Dinoroseobacter shibae DFL 12 = DSM 16493: one gene and its partner. The protein of the gene in region 1 interacts with the protein of each later gene in a pairwise test. Links are inferred from orthologs where the notes say so. Each region holds a gene or a part of one and is shown on either strand. Other genes may lie near its edges. The genes, in order: DSHI_RS18125 and trkA.

Region 1 (8,972 bases):
GGGCCTCGGCCTCCCCCTGCCCGCGCCGGTCTGGGCGCAAGGCTCCCAGGTGGCCCTCGGAACAGCCCGGGTGGACCGCGACGCGCCCGTGGAGATCGACGCGGACAGCCTGTCGGTGAACCAGCAGAACGGCAGCGCGGTGTTCTCCGGCAATGTCCAGGTGACGCAAGGCGCGCTGCGGCTGGAGGCGGACGAGGTGACCGTCAGCTACGACCCCGGGAGCGACACCACCGCCAGCGAGATCCGCGAGGTGCGCGCCGAGGGCAATGTCCTGATGGTCAGCGGACCCGATGCCGCCGAGAGCCAGAGTGCCGTCTACACCCCCGCCAGCAACGAGATCCGGCTGAGCGGCGACGTGCTGCTGAGCCAGGGTCCGGTGGTGATCGCGGGGGACGCGCTGGTGGTGGACCTGCTGACCGGGATCGGCGAGATGGAGGGGCGCGTCCGCACCGTCCTGCAGCCGGAATGAGCGCGGACGGACCGGACCTGTCGGTGACCGACGGCACCCCGGGGCTGCGGGTGCGCAACCTGCGCAAGAGTTACAAGCGCCGCCCGGTCATTCGCGACGTCAGCCTCGAGGTCACGCGCGGCGAAGCGGTGGCCCTTCTGGGTCCGAACGGGTCGGGCAAGACCACCTGTTTCTACGCCATCGCCGGGCTGCTGGCGCCGGAAGCCGGGATCGTGTCGATCGACGGGCGCGATGTGACGCTCCTGCCGATGTATCGCCGCGCCAAGCTGGGCATCGGGTATCTGCCGCAGGAAATGTCGATCTTCCGCGGGATGAGCGTCGAGGACAACATCCGCGCCATCCTGGAGGTCAACACGCGGGACCGGACCACCCGGATGGAGCGGCTGGAAGAGCTGCTGGCCGAGTTCAACATCGAGCACCTGCGCCGCACTTCGGCCCTGGCCCTGTCGGGCGGCGAGCGGCGCAGGGTGGAGATCGCGCGCTGTCTGGCCGCGGATCCGAAATACCTGCTGCTGGACGAGCCTTTCGCGGGGGTGGACCCGATCGCCGTGGGCGATATCCGGGCGCTGGTCGCCCAGCTCAAGACCCGTGGGATCGGCGTGCTGATCACCGACCACAACGTGCGCGAAACCCTGGAGATCGTGGACCGGGCCTATATCCTCCATGACGGGGTAGTCCTGATGAGCGGGACCAAGGACGAGGTCGTGCGCGACGAAAACGTCCGTCGGGTCTATCTCGGCAACACCTTCACGATGACCTGAGGCGCGCGATGCGGCACCGGGAGGGGCTGACGCTCCGGCAGCAACAACGCCTGACCCTGACGCCGGAAATGCGCACGACCCTGTCGGTGCTGCGGATGTCCGCCGCGGCGCTGGAAGAGTTGCTGGTGCGGCAGGCGGAGGAAAACCCGATCCTGAGCCTGCGCCGCCCCGGCCCGCCGCCGGCGGCACAGGCCACCGCCTACGAGGTGGCGCTGGACACCACCGTGGCCGAGGTCAGCCTCGGCGATCACCTGCGGGCGCAACTCGGGCTGATGAGCCTGGCGCCGCCAGTCCACCAGGCGGCCCTCGCCCTGAGCTGGTCCTTGACGGAAACCGGATACCTCGACAGCACGCCCGCCGAGATCGCCCAGGAATGCGCCCTGGACGAGGCGACGGTGCTGCTGGGCCTCGCGGCGCTGCAGGGCTGCGAGCCTGTGGGTGTGGGCGCGCGAAGCCTCGCGGAATGCCTGCGCCTGCAACTGGTGGACAAGGGGATTGCCCCGGCGGTCGCCGCCCGGGCGACAGAGGTGCTCGACCTGTTGGTGGGCAGCGATGTCGCCCGCGCCGCCCGCCGCACCGGCATCCCGGCAGAGGATCTGGGCGCGGTGATCCGGCTGCTGCCGGAGCTTAGCCCCTATCCCGGCCAGCGTTTCAGCCCGACGCCGCAGGTCAGCGCGCCCGACGTGGCGGTGCATTTCCCCGACGGCGCGGGCCCCGAGATCCGGGTGCTGCGCGGCCGCCAGAGCGACCTGGCCCTCGACCCCGAACTGATGGCCGCCGCCAGGCGCGAAGCAGCCGATACGGCACTGGCCCGCTACGGGGCAGAGGCAGAAGCGCTGCACCGGGCGCTTGGCTACCGGGCCAACGCGCTGGAACGGATCGTCGCCTTCCTGGTGGACTACCAGAGCGGATTCTTTCGCGAAGGGGGGGCAGCGATGCGCCCTCTGACCCGCGAGGTACTGGCCGCACGGCTGGGTCTGCACGCGGCCACGGTGGGGCGTGCTGTCGCAGACAAGACCCTGGCCCATGCGGGCGGCGTGATTCCCCTGTCGGCGTTCTTTTCTGCCCGTTTAGGCCCGGAAACGGGCGCTGCGACCAGTGCTTACGGGGTTCAGAGCCGGATCGCCGCACTCGTGGCCGCCGAATCCGAAGACGCGGTTCTCACCGATGGCGAAATAGCGCAGAGGTTGAAAAAGGAGGGCGTTGACATCGCCCGCCGAACTGTCGCCAAATACAGGGGATGCTTGAACATCCCGTCATCCTACGACCGCAAACGGCTGAACGCCGCGGCCCGGATGCGCGGCCGGATGATATCATCCGGGTAATCCCACTTCTTGCAAGTGGCTGTTTCTGCTCCGGATAACCGGACCGGCGCCGCTTGCGCACTCAGGGAGGCACTATGCGCTACCAAATCACCGGAAAACAGATCGACATCGGCGAGGCTCTGCAGCGCCACGTGAAAGCGGAACTCTCGGAGGTTGTGGGCAAGTATGCCGAGCGGCCGACAGATGCCAATGTCGTGTTTTCCAAGGACGCCTATAATCACGTCTGTGAAGCCACGGTGCACCTGTCCACCGGACTGACCGCGCAAGCCAAGGCCTCGGCCCACGAAATCTATGCCGCTTTCGACAAATGCAGCGAGAAAATGGAGAAACAGCTGCGCCGATACAAGCGCAGGTTGAAGAACCATCACCGGGACCGCACCGAACCCGTTGCACTTTCCGGCGCGTCTACCTATATCCTCGATGGCTCGGAGGGGTCCGATGAGCATGAGCCGGAGACCCTGCAACCAATCATTGTCGCCGAAATGGAGACAACCATTCCGTCAGTTTCGGTCGGGGAGGCCGTGATGCAGATGGAACTGGCCGAGGCACCCGTACTGGTGTTTCGCAATGAGGGACACGGTGGGATCAACGTCGTATATCGCCGGGATGACGGCAACATCGGCTGGATCGATACCAAGATGGACAGCTAACCCCGCCAAGTGACACGGCGGAGACAAGAGCGATCGGAATGGATTTATCGAATTTGCTCGTGCCGGAAGCCGTGAAGGTGATCGGGCATCTGAGCAGCAAGAAGCGCTTGATGCAGGAGCTGAGCGACATCGTCTGCGATGCGTACGGGGTGTGTCCGGTGAATGCCGTGGACGCCCTTCAGGAGCGCGAAGCATTGGGGCCGACCGGGGTCGGCCACGGCGTGGCCCTGCCCCATGCGCGGCTCCGTGACATCGACCGGGTGGTCGGTGTGTTCGTACGCCTCGACAAACCCTTGCCCTTCGATTCGGTCGACCGGCAGCCCGTGGACCTGGTCTTCGGGCTGTTCGCACCCGAAGACAGCGGCGTGGCGCATCTCAAGGCGCTGGCGCTGGTGTCGCGGACCCTGCGCGACCCGAATATCTGCGCCAAGCTGCGGGCCAATGGGGATCCAAGCACGCTCTATACGGTTCTGACCGAAAGCGAGAGCACCCGCGCCGCCTGAGCCTGCCCGGCTCAGGCCTTTGTCGGCGTCCAGGGGCCGAACCCGAAACTGGCGTAATCCACACCGTAAGCCGCCTGCGCGGCTTTTTCCATGTCCGGTGTATATAGCGCGCCGAGATTGCCAGTCTCGAAAACCACCGGCACGTCCGGTGCCGGGCGCCCGGCGCGCGCGGCGAGACCCGCGAGATCCGTCTGCAGCGTCGGACCATCGCGCAGGATCACATCCGGCATCGCGACCTGGGCCATGCCCTGCAGCACCGTCATCTGCGCCGCCCAGGACGGGTCGATCCGCAGGCTGGTCTGGGCCGCCAGGTTGGGCTTGAGAAACTTCAGAAATCGCAGGAAGGCCTTGCCGATCCGGTCCGGGTCCACCTCGTCGGCCGGGAAATGCTCCGGCAGGGGCAGCTTGTAGGCGGCGATCAACCCATGGCGCAACTCGGCATAGGCCTGCAATCCGCTGGGCAGGATACGGGTGACAAAGGCCGTGTGGGCGCGGGCGACGGGATGGCGCAGCACCGTGAAACAGCGTGCGTTCGGATGCGCCTGGCGCCAGGCGCGCAGGTCTTTCTGGCGCATACCCGTGATCAGTGCGTCCTTGGGCACCCCGTCCAGCGCGGCCATCCAGGCCAGCACCGGGTCGGGCTCCGGCCCCGCCATGGGCAGATAGAGCAGCCCCGTGTCGGGACAGGCGACATAGCTGGGCACCGCGGGTCCGCGCGGCGGCGCGGAGGGGGGCAGATGGTCGATCCCGAACGGGTCGAGCCCCGCCACCGCCGCGCGCAGGACCGCCATATCCGTCACCTTCCCCTCCAACGGTTCGGGGTTCTGGCGTTTCAGTGTGCGTTCGGGGCGTGCAAGCCGGTGAGGCGAGCCCAGATAGGCCAGCGCGCCATTGATCACCTCGATCTGCTGCAGATCCTCGTAGCGCAGGGTCAGCGCGGTCTGCCCGGCGCGGGCCAGCCCTTGCCGCACGGCGGTGAAGTAATCGGTCTGATCCGCCAGGAAAGTCGCAAATCCCGGCCCGTCGAAATCGATGGCGGGCGTGTCGATCTGGCCCTTGGCGTCCGTGAGCACCCACTGGTTCGACGCCAGCGCCCGGCAATAGGAGACATAGCTGTCCAGTGGATTGCGCGTCAGGATGATCTTGCCCGCGCGCGGGTCGGCAAGTGCCCGGTCGCGCACCCGCTGGTCATGATCGTGAAACAGCCGAAACCCCGGCAGGCCCACGGTTTCTTCCCGGATGCGCGCGATCAGGGCGTCCGGGTCGGCCTCGCGCTGCGCGAGGGTGAGGCCGAGGAACGACTCCTGCCCCTCATGGGCGATGAAATAGGGGTTGTAGAGCTCGCCGTAGCAACGCAAGTCCGGCGCGGCGTTGAGGTTCCGCTCCAGGTAGTTGGAACCGGTGCGCATCCCGGCGAAGATCACGAAATAGTCGAAGCGATCGGGCATGGCGGGTCAAGTCACCAGATAGGGTTTGGCGGGCGTCGTCGGCTGCCCGAGCCCCGCGGTGTCGAGCGGGAAATCTCCGGTCAGGTAGGGCTTCATCCCGGCGTTCTTGAGCGCCTGCAGGAAGCCGCCGAACCCCGCCAGATCGACCAGCGGCGGGGGCGCAGCGAGGCGGCGCTGGGACACCGGCGTCATCTGGTCGAGCACGTCCTGAAGCTGCCCGACCGGGTCGGCCACGAACTCCGCCAGGGAGGTGACACGCACCCGACTAGGCAGGCCCCGGCGGCGCAGCTGGCCGAGGAAGTGGTCCTCGACCTTCTGCATCCAGGCCGCCTCCCGCCTGGCATCGCGGAAGGGCAGGTCCGACCGGAAAAGTTTCAACGCCCAGGCCCCGGTGATGATCGAGATATGGGCGTTGGGGTCCCACATCATGTAGTCATTCAGGTCCTGCCGGTCATAGGGGGCAATCTGGAAACACTGGGGCTCCCCGCGGCTGTTCCAGATCAGGTTGGTCAGGAAGGCCTGCGGGTTGTAATCCCGCAGGCTGACCGCATCCGACAGACCGCCATTGAAACACCGCACCCTCTCGGCGAATTGCACCTCGGTCCAGTCGAACAGATGCCCGTGAACCCGCGCGCCGCTGCGTTGGGCGAGCCAGGGCGCGAAGCCCTCGATCACCTCGTCATAGCCCTGGAAGGCGAAATAGGGGGCGGCGGTCTTGCCCGACTGCCAGGTATCGCTGGGAAAGCGGCTCTGCATGAAGAGCCCGGGTCGCCCTTCGCGCCCGCGCTGCATCGCCTCCTCGAAGGTCTGCTCGATCCGGTGCGGGTCGCTCGGCCCTTGCTCGGGCGCGCCCAGCGCGGGGTCGAGCAGTTGCGCATAGAGCCTGTCGGCCCGGGGCCAGACCTTGCGCAGCAGGAAGCAGTCCGACTGGCCCACCAGGTCGAGATGGTCGTCGTAGAACACGAAGGGTTTGCCCTGGGTGTCGAATTTCGACAGCATCAGAGACCGGCTTTCGATCTGCGTGGAGACCCGACGCACGAGGGTCTGGAAGTAGGACTCGTCCGGGATCCAGACGCGGGCGAAGTAGCCTTCGAACTCCGCCCGTCGGGGGTCTTCGAGGATCGCCTCCAGGCTGCGGCGGGTCAGGCACCACCATTGCGAGCCCAGATGCGGCACCAGGCCCTTGGGCACGCGGCGGCGCACGCCCAGACGGCGCTGGATCTCGACATACTTGTCGAAGAGCTTGCGCCGGGTCCGCCAGGAGAACGGGAAGCGCAGCGTGAAACGCTCCTGCTGCAGGCCGCCGATGGTCCAGGGCACGTCCGAGACGGTAACCGATTCGATGAAATCCGTGTCCGGGCGCGCGCCGAGGAAATCGAGCAGCCGGTCGAGCGGACGCAGCGGCAGGCAATCGCCCGAGACCAGCGAGACATGGGTGACCTGCGCAAACCGGTCGAGCAGGATCTGTGCCGCGTCCTGGGTCGCGGCCACCATGGACCAGAGCCCCCAGCCGCATTAATGCACCCGCATCAGGTGCACCAGCGGCTGATCCGCCAGCCGGGTCTGCAGCGCGGTGAAGTCCCCCTGCGGGGTCTTGCGGTCGATATGGATCACAATCGGGCAGTCGAAGCTCGCGAAGTAGCGCGCAAGTTGCTCGACACGGCCCAGCTCCGCATGGGCAAGCATGACAAAGCCCAGTTTGACCGGCGCGCTCATGCCCAGTTGCCCTTGGACAGAAGGCCCAGGATTTCGAGCTGCCGCCAGGAGACGTATCGCTCCGACATCTCGGTCCAGAGCGATGGCGCGCCCTGCTCGGTCAGCGTTTCGGCATAGGCCTTGTATTCGCGGCCCTTGGCGTAATGTTCCTGGCGCACGACCTCCTCGGCGGATTTGGCCACGAAGGTGTCGAGGAACTTCGTGTGCAACAGGCAACCCGAAATCCGCTCCCCCCCGCCGGTCTCGTAGACACGGTTCAGGCCGCGGGGCAGCAGCATATGGGTGCTGTCCACATATACATAGCTGCGATCCCATTTCACCAGCGGGATCTTGTTGAGCGCCGGCGCCGCCTCCGGCGTGTCGGTGAAAAAGGTGCGCGCCCGCGGCCCGCCCTGGATCCACAGGTTGCCGAATTCGGGATTCTGCGAAATCGTGTAATTGCCGCTGTCGAACCAGCAGGCCAGCTCCAGCGGATTCTGCCCCTCGCGGTAGGTCACGCTGTCCAGCGGCCCCTTGGGATAGAGGTCGAGCAGCATCGCAGGCAGCGCCCGCAGCCGCGACGCCTCCATCCAGTCGGTGAGCGCGCGCAGGGGCCGGGTTTCGCAGAAGGGATAGATCAGGAACTCGTCCACATCCACGGTCAGGCACCAGTGCTTGTGGCCGTATGTCCGCTGCAACCAGGTCAGCCAATCCACCCCGTAGCGCGCCCGGCGGTAGCTGTCCGGCGTGGACCAGAGCGAGACATCGGGCTGATCCGCCAGGTAGCTGGTGGAGCCGTCGTCGGAGCCGTTATCGACGATCAGGAAGTGGTCGATCCCCTGCTTGCGGTAGTAATCCAGGAAGTAGGGCAGGCGGATGCGTTCGTTGCGCAGGGTGACGAAGGCGAGGATGTCGGACGCGCCGATCTCGCCCGTGCGGTTTTCAACGACCGTCAGTTGGCGTCGGCGGCGAAAGCCGCGCCAGAGCAAGCGCTTGCGCCGCAGGCGCCTCTTGTACTGTTCGATCACGCTCACGCGGTTCGGTGCCTCGTCATCGCCTCTGCGACCGCTTCTGGCTGCGCTCAGCCGAACACCCGGGCGAAGTGCTGCTCCCAGGTGAACCGGTCCAGCAGGGCCTCCACAGCGGTCGGATCCGGTTTTGCACAACCTTGCTTAATTTTTGATGTCCAAGCGTAGCTGTCCCCGGGGGCCACGTAAACGGGCAAGGCCCCGAGGGTCTCGCGCAGCACGGGCAGATCGCTGCAGATCACCGGCACGCCCAGGGCAATGGCCTCCAGCGGCGGGAAGCCGAAGCCTTCGGCCACGGTGGGAAACAGCAGCGCCTCGGCCCCTTCGATCAGGCCCGCGACTTCCGGATCCAGGGCATCGTTGATCTCGTGGATATGAACACCGCGCAGCGGGTCGGCGTCCAGCGCGGCGAAGACCTTCGCCGGATACCAGCCGCGCGCACCGCAGAGAACGAGGTCCGGCATGGCGCTGCCCGTGGCGGTTGCCTGCCGCCAGATCTCCAGCAGGAAGGTGATGTTCTTGCGCGGCTCCAACGTCCCCAGCGCCAGCATGTAGGGCCGGGTCAGCCCGTGCCGGGCGGGGGCCTTGGCGTCGGGCTCCGGCAGGTCGAGCCCGAAGGGCGCCACGCACCAGCGCGCGTCCTCCGATCCAAGCCCCAGGTGGCGGCACCCGGCCTGTTGCACGGCCCAGGTGGCGGTGATGATCCGATCCGCATGTGTGCGCATCGCGCGCAGGCGCTTGTCGAACCGCGCGGCGGAGGCCGGGGTCACGAGATCGGGAAAGTCGCAGGGAATGGTGTCATGCAGCACCATGTCGATCCAGCTGCGGCGCAGACCGCGCAGGGCCATCGCGACCGGGCCATCGAAATTCGTCTCGCCCACGTTCAGGTAATGGGCCCCGTCGGGCAGGCATTTGCGCAGCATCCGGCCCAGCCCCGAACGCGGCGCCCGCGCGATGGAGAGCGCGCGCAAGGTCGTCTCGACCCCCGCGCGCGCCTTGGAGCGGTGGCGCGCCAGCCGGGACAACAGGTCCGGACGCCCCCAGGAGATCGTTTCATCGGCCACGGCATCGCAGAGCGGCTGCAACCCCGCGC
Region 2 (9,103 bases), 2.1 Mb from region 1 along the record:
TCACGGTGAATTTCGGGCTCGAAGGCTGGTTCTCGGACCGGGTGCAGCGGGTGCTCGGCGCGTCCCTCGCCGCCGCCGAGGCCTATGAGGAAGAGCAGCGCGTGCAGCTGCAGATCGACACCGCGGCGCTGGCCTCCTATCTCGACCGCGCCCGGGCGGAGCGCGTCTTTCTCAGCGATGGCGACCTGCGGCAGCTGCTCGCCCAGGGTCAGAGCAGCGTGCAGCGCGGGCTGCGCGAGGCTTATATCGTCAACGCCAATGGCGACATCCGCATCCGGGGCGAGCGCAGCTACCTCTTTGACTTCGAACGTCCCACCCCGGACCAGATCGCTGCGTCCGAACAGGGCACCCCGATCGTTATCGAAGACTGGACCAACAACGAATTCCGTGCGCTTGTGAAGCTCGCCCGCCACGTGGACCGCTATCTCTATGTCAGCCGCGAGGTGGATGGCGAGATCCTGACCCTGCTCGACGACACCCAGGAAACCGTGCAGCTCTTTCGCCAACTCGAAAGCGACCGGGGCCAGCTGCTGTTCGATTTCGGCCTGCTCTATATCGGCTTCGCGGTCATCCTCATCATCGCCTCGATCTGGCTCGGGCTGTGGTTCGCCGAACGTCTGTCGCGCCCGGTGGGGCGGCTGGCGGGGGCGGCGCAACGGGTCGGGGCAGGGGACCTGGACGTGAAGGTCCCCGAACAGCAGGGCGATGACGAGATCGCCATGCTGGGGCGCCTTTTCAACCAGATGACCCGGCAACTGAAGGCCCAGCGCGAGGCGCTGTTGGAAAACACCAACCAGATCGAGCGCCGCCGCCGCCTGTTCGATTCCGTGCTGGGCTCGGTCACTGCCGGGGTCATCGGCCTCGATTCCCGGGGGCGGGTGGATTTCATGAACCGCTCCGCCACCGCCATGCTGGCCCTCGACGGTGTCACCGTCAGTGGCCGCGGCATCGACGAGGTGGTGCCCGAGTTCGAGGACCTCTTCGACAAGCTGCAGGGCGGTCTGCGCGACGTGGCCCAGCAACAGGTCAGCCTGACCCGGCAGGGACGGCAGGAAAGCCTGCTGGTGCGTATCGCCAAACGCCTCAACCGCGAGGACCGGCTCGAAGGCTACGTGGTGGCCTTCGACGATGTGACCGATCTTGCCACCGCCCAGCGCATGGCCGCCTGGGGCGACGTGGCCCGCCGTATCGCCCACGAGATCAAGAACCCGCTCACCCCGATCCAGCTTTCCGCAGAGCGCATGAAACGCAAGTTCGGCCCCCGCCTCGGCGAGGACGGCCCCGCCCTGGTGGAGCTCAGCGATGTGATCATCCGCCAGACCGCCGATTTGCGCCGAATAGTGGACGAATTCTCGAAATTCGCCCGCATGCCGGAGCCGGAGACCGCCCATCTGGATCTCGCGCAACTGGTGCGCGACGCAGTGCTTTTACAGCAGGTCGCGCAACCCGACGTGACCTTCGTCACCGACATCTCGCCGGACCCTGTGCCTGCCGATCTCGACGCAACCCTGATGGGGCAGGCGCTTACCAACCTGCTCAAGAACGCCGGCGAAGCCATCGAGAGCCGCCAGACCGGCAAGACCGGCGATACCCGCCCGGGCGAGATCCGCGTGAGTCTCCGCAACCTGGGCCGGGAGGCGGAGCTGACCATCGCCGATAACGGCATCGGCCTGCCACCGGACACCGCCAAACTCTTCGAACCCTACGTGACGACCCGCGACAAGGGCACCGGCCTCGGTCTGCCCATCGTCCGCAAGATCGTAGAAGAACACCAGGGCACGCTGGAGCTGCGGCCCGCCGAACCCTTCACCCCGGACACCCCGCCCGGGGCTGCCGCGGTGATCCTGCTTCCGACGCGCCCTCCGGATCCCGAGGCCGCCACCCAAGTCGACGCATCCCGACCCGAACCCGACATAACGCCCCCAAAAAAGACTGCGACAGCATGACCGATATTCTGATCATCGACGACGAGAAGGACATTCGCGAGCTGGTCTCCGACATCCTTCAGGACGAAGGCTACGCCACCCGCACGGTCGGCACCGCCGAAGATTGCATGGACCAGATCGAGGCCCAGCCCCCCGGCCTGATGATCCTCGACATCTGGCTCAAGGACAGCTCGATGGACGGCATCGACATCCTCGTTCGGGTCAAGCGCGAGCGCCCCGAGATCCCCATCGTGATCATATCCGGCCACGGCAATATCGAGATCGCCGTCGCCGCCATCAAGCAGGGCGCCTATGACTTCATCGAAAAGCCTTTCAACATCGACCAGCTGCTGCTGGTGGTCAAACGCGCCATGGAAACCTCCAAGCTGCGCCGCGAGAATGCCGAGTTGAAACGCCAGGGCCCGGTGGCGACCGACCTTCTGGGCAACTCCGCCGCGATGAAAACCCTGCGCAGCCAGCTCGACAAGGTCACCCGTTCCAACGGCCGGGTGATGCTCACCGGCCCCTCGGGCAGCGGCAAGGAGGTCGCCGCCCGCTACATTCATGCCAATTCGGCCCGCGCCTCCGGACCCTTCGTGTCCGTCAACTCCGCCGCGATCGAGGCCGACCGCATGGAAGAGGTGCTCTTCGGGCGCGAAGGGCCGGACAAATCCGTGGAAAAGGGTTTGCTGGAGCTGGCCGATGGCGGTGTGATCTTCTTCGACGAGGTGGCCGACATGCCCGCCGGCACCCAGTCCAAGATCCTGCGCGTCCTCGTGGACCAGCAGTTCCAGCGCGTCGGCGGCACCCAAAAGGTGAAGGTCGATCTGCGCGTGATCTCATCCTCGACCACGGATCTCGAGGCCGAGGTCGCCAGCGGTCGGCTCCGGCAAGAGCTGTTCCACCGGCTCAACGTGGTCCCGATCACCGTGCCCTCGCTCGATGAGCGGCGCGAGGACATCCCCGTCCTGGCGCGCCACTTCATCGCCCATTTCAACGAAACCCAGGGCCTCGCCGCGCGCGAACTGGGGGCCGAGGCCGAGGCGATGTTGCAGACCATGCGCTGGCCCGGCAATGTCCGCCAGCTCAAGAACGTGATGGAACGCGTGCTGATCCTCGGCACCGGCGAGGGGGAGATCAGCCCCGAAGAACTGCCCAGCGCAGGCCCCGAAGCCGAGGCCGATGGCGCCACCGGGCTGGTCTCGGGCACGCTCGCGACGCTGCCCCTGCGCGAGGCGCGCGAGCTTTTCGAACGCGAATACCTGATGACGCAGATCAACCGCTTCGGCGGCAACATCTCCCGCACGGCGGCCTTCGTCGGCATGGAACGCTCGGCTCTCCACCGAAAACTGAAATCGCTCAACGTGGTGACCAGCACCAAGTCCGGGGCCCGCGTCGCCCATGTGGAACAGGTGGAGGCTCAGGAGGACTGATCGCCGTCTCAGCGCCCTAGCTGCCCCTCATCCGTGTGGAAGCACTCCGGGGTCGCCTTGGGTGCGCCATTGGTCCGGGCGACAAGCGCGGGGCCAGCCCCCTCGCATCGGGCGACGCGCACAGCGCGGCGCAAGCCCTTCAGGGGCCGGTCAGCTCGGCCTCAGGACCCCGACACGATCACCGGACCGACGCCCGAGACATTCACCCCGCAACTGCCCGGCCCTGCCGCGGCCTGCCGCGTCTCTGCGGTCACGACACCCGCATTCGTACACCGGGGCACCTGCGTCAGGGTGTATCCCTTTGCCTGCAGACACTGTTGCCGGATCTCTTCGCGCACCACCTCGTTGCGGTCGATATCGGCCCAGACCCTGTCATACCCCGTTCGCGGGATGCCATAGCGATACTCGCGCACCTGCACCGTGACCCGCTCCCGCGTGATGTCCACCGGGGCCCTGGCCAGCGCTTGCGCGGCACAGCTTTGCAGATCGCTGGCCAGCCGCGACACGCTCACCCCCGGCTGGTCATAGGCCACAAGGGGACCGCATCCCGCGAGGACCAGCGCCCCCAGCATCCCGACAACCGGCCTCGTCCGCGTCATCTGCCTTCCTCCCGAAACCCGCTCATGTTCCGCTCAACACCACCGGGCCGACATCGGGCACACTGACCGCACAGCTTTGCGGGCCCACGGCGGCCTGTTGGGTCGCACCGGTCACGTCCCGGGCCGACAGGCTCTGGCAGCGCGGGATCTGCGCAAACCCATAGCCCGCCTCGCGCAGGCAGGCCTGTCGCGCCTCCTCCCGGGCCAACTCGTTGCGGTCCACATCCACCCAGGCCCGGTCGAATCCGCCAGCCCCGTAGAGCCCGCGATAGCCATACCCGTACCCGTAGCCGGCACCGATGGAGACATTGCGCACGGTCACGCTTTCGCGGGTGATCTGCGGCGGTGCGGCATCAAAGGCCACAGCGGCACAGCGCTCCAGGTCGCTGGCCAAACGTGACACGGTCACCCCGGGCTGGTCATAGACCAGCATCGGGGCGCAGCCGCCCAGCCCCAAGAGCGCGGCAAACCCCATGCCCAGGGCAGATCGTGTTGCAGGCCCCATCTTCCGCCTCCTGTTCATGCCCGCGCGTCACAGCACGCCGGTGTCCCACCATCGCCAAGCCGGCGGCCCAAGACAAGCCCCGCGCCCCGCGACAGCGGCCTAGCCTTTTCACGCCGCCCGCAGTCAAGTATGCCGGAGGCCAGACCGAGATGGGGCGCAACGATGAAGGTCATCATTTGTGGGGCAGGGCAGGTGGGCTGGCAGATCGCCCGCCACCTCGCGGGGGAGCGTAACGACGTCACCGTCGTGGACAACAACCCCGAACTTGTCCGCCGGGCCACCGACACGCTCGACGTGCAGGGAATCACCGGCTTTGCGTCCTACCCGGACGTGCTGACTTCCGCCGGGGCGAACGACGCCGACATGATCATCGCCGCGACCTTCTCGGACGAGGTCAACATGGTGATCTGCCAGATCTCCCATTCGATCTTCGAGATCCCGCGCAAGATCGCCCGACTGCGCTCCCAAAGCTACCTCACGGCGATCTATTCCGACCTCTACCGGCGCGATCACCTGCCGATCGACGTGGTGATCAGCCCCGAACGCGAAGTGGCCGAGGCCGCGTTGAAACGCCTCGCGGCCCCCGCGGCCTTCGACACCGAGAAATTCCTCGGCGGCAAGGCAACGCTTCTGGGCATCTCGCTCGATGCGGACTGCCCTGTGCTCTCCACGCCCCTGCGGCAACTCACCGACCTGTTCTCGACGCTCCATGCCATGGTCGTGGGCGTGCGGCGCAAGGGCACGCTCTTCGTGCCCGACCCGGGCGACCAGCTTTTCGCCGGGGATCAGATCTATATCTTCTGCAAGGATGACGACCTCGACCGCACCCTCGAAGTGTTCGGCAAGACCACGCGCAAACAGGAACGCATCGTGCTCATCGGCGGTGGCAATGTGGGTCTCACCGTGGCCCGCACACTCGAAAGCCGCGAATCCCGTGTCCGCGTCAAGGTGATAGAACGGGATCGCAAACGCGCCGAGATCGCTGCCGACGCGCTGGAGCGGACCATCGTTCTCAATGGCGACGGGTTGAACGTCGATCTGCTGCGCGAGGCCAATATCGAACGCGCCGACGCGGTGCTGGCGATCACCGATGACGACAAGACCAACCTGCTGGCCGCCGTGCGCGCCAAGTCCGAGGGCTGTCCGGTGGCGATCTCGCTGGTCAACGACCCGACTCTCGTGCCACTGTTGGGGCCCCTGAACATCGACGCCTATATCAACCCGCGCGCCACCACCGTCAGCTCGATCCTGCGCCACGTCCGCCACGGCCGGGTGCGCACGGTCTATTCCATCGGCAATGCCGAGGCCGAAGTGATCGAGGCGCAAGTGCTCTCGACCTCGCCGCTCTCGGGGCAGGTGGTGCGCGACGTGGGCTTCCCGGAGGGCGTGCTGCTGGCGGGCATGCTCAAGGATGGCAAGGTGATCCGCCCCACGGGCAGCACCCGCATCGAGGAAGGCGCGGTCATCGTGATGTTCGCCTTGGCCGAAGATGTGCCCGAGGTCGAGCGTCTGCTCCAGGTCTCGATCGACTTCTTCTGATGGAAACCCTGCGCAAGTTCCCCCTGATCGTCATCCTGATCGGGATCGGGGCGCTCGCGATGTTCATCCCGGCGCTCCACGCGGGCGCCTTGGGCGACAACGCCACGGCGCGCCCGTTTCTCTATGGCGGCATCCTGTTTCTGGTCCTCGCGGGGTTTCTCGGCATTGCCACCATGAACAGCCCTGCCGCCAACAGCGAGCGCCGCCAACTGGTGGCGCTGCTCCTGGCCTTTGCCGCGCTGCCGCTTATGCTCGCCCTGCCGCTCTCGGAGGCGGTGCCGGCCACGCGCTTTTTCAATGCCTATGTGGAAATGGTCTCCGCCCTGACCACCACCGGCGCCACCTTGTTCGAGCCCGATCGCCTGCCCATTTCCGTGCACCTGTGGCGCGCGACCGTGGCCTGGCTCGGCGGGTTCCTCATCTGGGTGACCGCCTTTGCGGTGATGGCGCCGCTGACCCTGGGCGGCTTCGAGGTCACCTCGATCCAGGAGGCCGGGCAGGGCGGCAGCACCGGCCGCAACGAGGGCCATGCCGAACCGGCCACCCGGCTGTTGCGTTTCGCCAGCCGCCTCGCGCCGATCTACATCACCCTGACCGGGGTTCTGTGGCTGATCATGATCCTCTGCGGCATCCCCGGGGCCCATGGCCTGATCTACGCCATGTCCACCTTGTCCACGAGCGGGATCACCGCTGGCGAGCTGCCCGGCAACGCCCCCCGCGGCGGGCTGGCGGAGCTGGCGATCTTCACCTTCCTGATCTTCGCGATCACCCGCCGCAGCTTCATCAATGGCTGGTCCCCGAACTGGCACGAATTGCGGCGCGACCGCGAATTGCGCATCGCGGCGGTCTTCGTCACCGTGATCCCCGCCTTTCTGTTCCTGCGCCACTGGCTCGGCGCGTTCGAGGTCGATGCCGGCGGCTTCGACGGCAATGCGCTCGCTGCGCTCTGGGGGTCGGTCTTCATGGTGCTGTCCTTCCTGACCACCACCGGCTTCGAGAGCGCGTCCTGGACCCAGGCGCAGAACTGGTCCGGCCTCGGCACGCCGGGGCTGCTGTTGGCGGGGATCGCGCTCTTCGGGGGCGGAGTGGCGACGACAGCGGGCGGGGTGAAGCTGTTGCGAGTCTACGTGCTCTACAAGCACGGGCTGCGCGAGATGGAGCGCCTGATCCATCCCTCCTCGATCAATAGCGCAGGGTATACAGGACGACGGCTCAGGCGCGAAGGCTCCACCATCGCCTGGATCTTCTTCATGCTTTTCGCGCTATCCATTGCCCTCGTGATGTCGGCGCTGGCCCTGACCGGCATGAGCTTCGAAGAAGCGACACTGCTGACCTTCGCTGCCTTGACGACCACCGGCCCGATCGCCTCGATTGCGACCGAAGCGCCTATTTCCTATGCAGCACTGCCCGATGCCGCCAAAGCCATCCTGTGCGCCGCTATGGTCCTTGGCAGGCTGGAAACACTGGCCATCCTTGCGCTGCTGAACCCCGATTTCTGGCGCAACTGAGCCGCATTTCCCCTATGTCGTTGCCATTAGGGGTGGAATCCCCCGCGCGCACCCATCATAGTCTGTAAGCACAGCGACAGATGCGCAGGAATTTGCGCGCACCCAAAAGAAAAAAGGCACACAGAATGGCCGGCGACAAACAGAATTTGCAGGACGCTTTTCTCAACCATGTTCGTAAAACAAAGGTGCCCGTCACCGTTTTTCTGATCAACGGGGTGAAGTTGCAGGGGGTGATCACCTGGTTCGACAACTTCTGCGTACTCCTGCGCCGCGATGGGCAAAGCCAACTGGTCTACAAGCACGCCATCTCCACCGTGATGCCGACCCAGCCCATCAGCCTGTACGAGGGCGACGACTGACCGACCTTCATGACCATGCCCCGACGCGCACCCGCGCCCTGGTGCTGCACCCCGAACTGACCGCCGACCGCGGCCGCCGCCTTGCGGGCCCTGCGCTCGAAGAAGCCGTGGCTTTGGCCGCTGCCCTGCCGCGTCTCGACGTGGCCGGGGCCGATATCGTGCGCCTGTCCAAGGTGCAGCCGGGCCTGTTGTTCGGCTCCGGCAAGATCGAGGAATTGCGCGCCCGGATCGAGGCCGACGAGATCGGCCTCGTGCTGATCGACGGCCCCGTCAGCCCGGTCCAGCAGCGCAATCTCGAACGGGCCTGGAAGACCAAGATCCTCGACAGCACCGGCCTGATCCTCGAGATCTTCGCCGACCGCGCCCGCACTCGCGAAGGCGTGTTGCAGGTCGAACTGGCCGCACTGGCCTATCAACGCACGCGTCTCGTACGCTCCTGGACCCACCTGGAACGCCAGCGCGGCGGGCTCGGTTTCGTCGGCGGCCCCGGCGAGACCCAGATCGAGGCGGACCGCCGCGCCATCGACGAGGCGGTCACACGCATCAAACGCCAGCTCGCCAAGGTGGTGAAAACGCGCGAGCTGCACCGCGCCGCGCGCAAGAAAGTACCATACCCAATCGTCGCGCTCGTGGGCTACACCAACGCCGGAAAATCGACCCTGTTCAACCACTTGACCGGGGCGGAGGTGCTGGCCAAGGACATGCTCTTCGCCACGCTCGACCCGACCATGCGGGCCTTGAAATTGCCCGACGGGCTGGAGGTGATCCTGTCCGACACTGTGGGCTTCATCTCAAGCCTGCCCACGGAACTGGTCGCGGCATTCCGCGCCACACTCGAGGAAGTGCTGGATGCCGACCTGATCCTGCATGTCCGCGATATCGCCCATCCCGACAGCGCCGCACAGGCTGAGGATGTCCACAAGATCCTCGAGGCTCTCGGCGTCAAGGACGAGCGCCCGATGATCGAGGTCTGGAACAAGCTGGACCTGCTGCCCGAGGCCGAAGCCGAGGCCCTGCGCACCAGTGCCGCCCGCCAGGACGACGTGCTGGCGATCTCGGCGCTCAGTGGCGAGGGGTTCGACACCCTGCAGGCGGCGATCTCCGCCCGGCTGACACCCGCGCTGCTGGACGAAGTGGTCGTCGTGCCCTTCGCCCAGGGCCGCGTCCGCGCGTGGTTGTTCGAACAGGGTGTCGTTCTGGACGAAAGCCAGGATGAGGACGGCTACCACCTCTCC

What was found.
Region 2: the proteins of DSHI_RS18125 (region 1) and trkA interact in binary tests that used the Escherichia coli proteins (3 or more experiments, as listed by UniProt). The link is inferred for Dinoroseobacter shibae DFL 12 = DSM 16493 from one-to-one orthologs.

The regions. Positions count from the first base shown.
Region 1 is NC_009952.1:3,768,396-3,777,367, reverse strand. The notes cover bases 2,222-4,975. They hold DSHI_RS18125 (PTS sugar transporter subunit IIA), read left to right. Parts: upstream 2,222-3,243; coding sequence 3,244-3,708; downstream 3,709-4,975. Other genes in these bases: DSHI_RS18120 (hypothetical protein), read right to left, coding at 3,720-4,975; hpf (ribosome hibernation-promoting factor, HPF/YfiA family), read left to right, coding at 2,630-3,205; DSHI_RS18135 (RNA polymerase factor sigma-54), read left to right, coding at 2,222-2,555. In the rest of the region: lipopolysaccharide transport periplasmic protein LptA, read left to right, coding at 1-469; lptB (LPS export ABC transporter ATP-binding protein), read left to right, coding at 466-1,230; more of DSHI_RS18135, read left to right, coding at 1,239-2,221; more of DSHI_RS18120, read right to left, coding at 4,976-5,156; DSHI_RS18110 (glycosyltransferase family 2 protein), read right to left, coding at 6,869-7,885; DSHI_RS18105 (glycosyltransferase family 4 protein), read right to left, coding at 7,933-8,972. UniProt on the Escherichia coli protein: Seems to have a role in regulating nitrogen assimilation.
Region 2 is NC_009952.1:1,631,440-1,640,542, reverse strand. Bases 3,928-6,812 are described here. They hold trkA (Trk system potassium transporter TrkA), read left to right. Parts: upstream 3,928-4,624; coding sequence 4,625-6,001; downstream 6,002-6,812. Other genes in these bases: DSHI_RS07980 (TrkH family potassium uptake protein), read left to right, coding at 6,001-6,812; DSHI_RS07990 (hypothetical protein), read right to left, coding at 3,980-4,462; DSHI_RS07995 (hypothetical protein), read right to left, coding at 3,928-3,957. In the rest of the region: DSHI_RS08005 (sensor histidine kinase NtrY-like), read left to right, coding at 1-1,946; nitrogen assimilation response regulator NtrX, read left to right, coding at 1,943-3,358; more of DSHI_RS07995, read right to left, coding at 3,520-3,927; more of DSHI_RS07980, read left to right, coding at 6,813-7,509; RNA chaperone Hfq, read left to right, coding at 7,635-7,868; GTPase HflX, read left to right, coding at 7,910-9,103. UniProt on the Escherichia coli protein: Part of the constitutive potassium transport systems TrkG and TrkH. May regulate the transport activity of TrkG and TrkH systems. Binds to NAD(+) and NADH.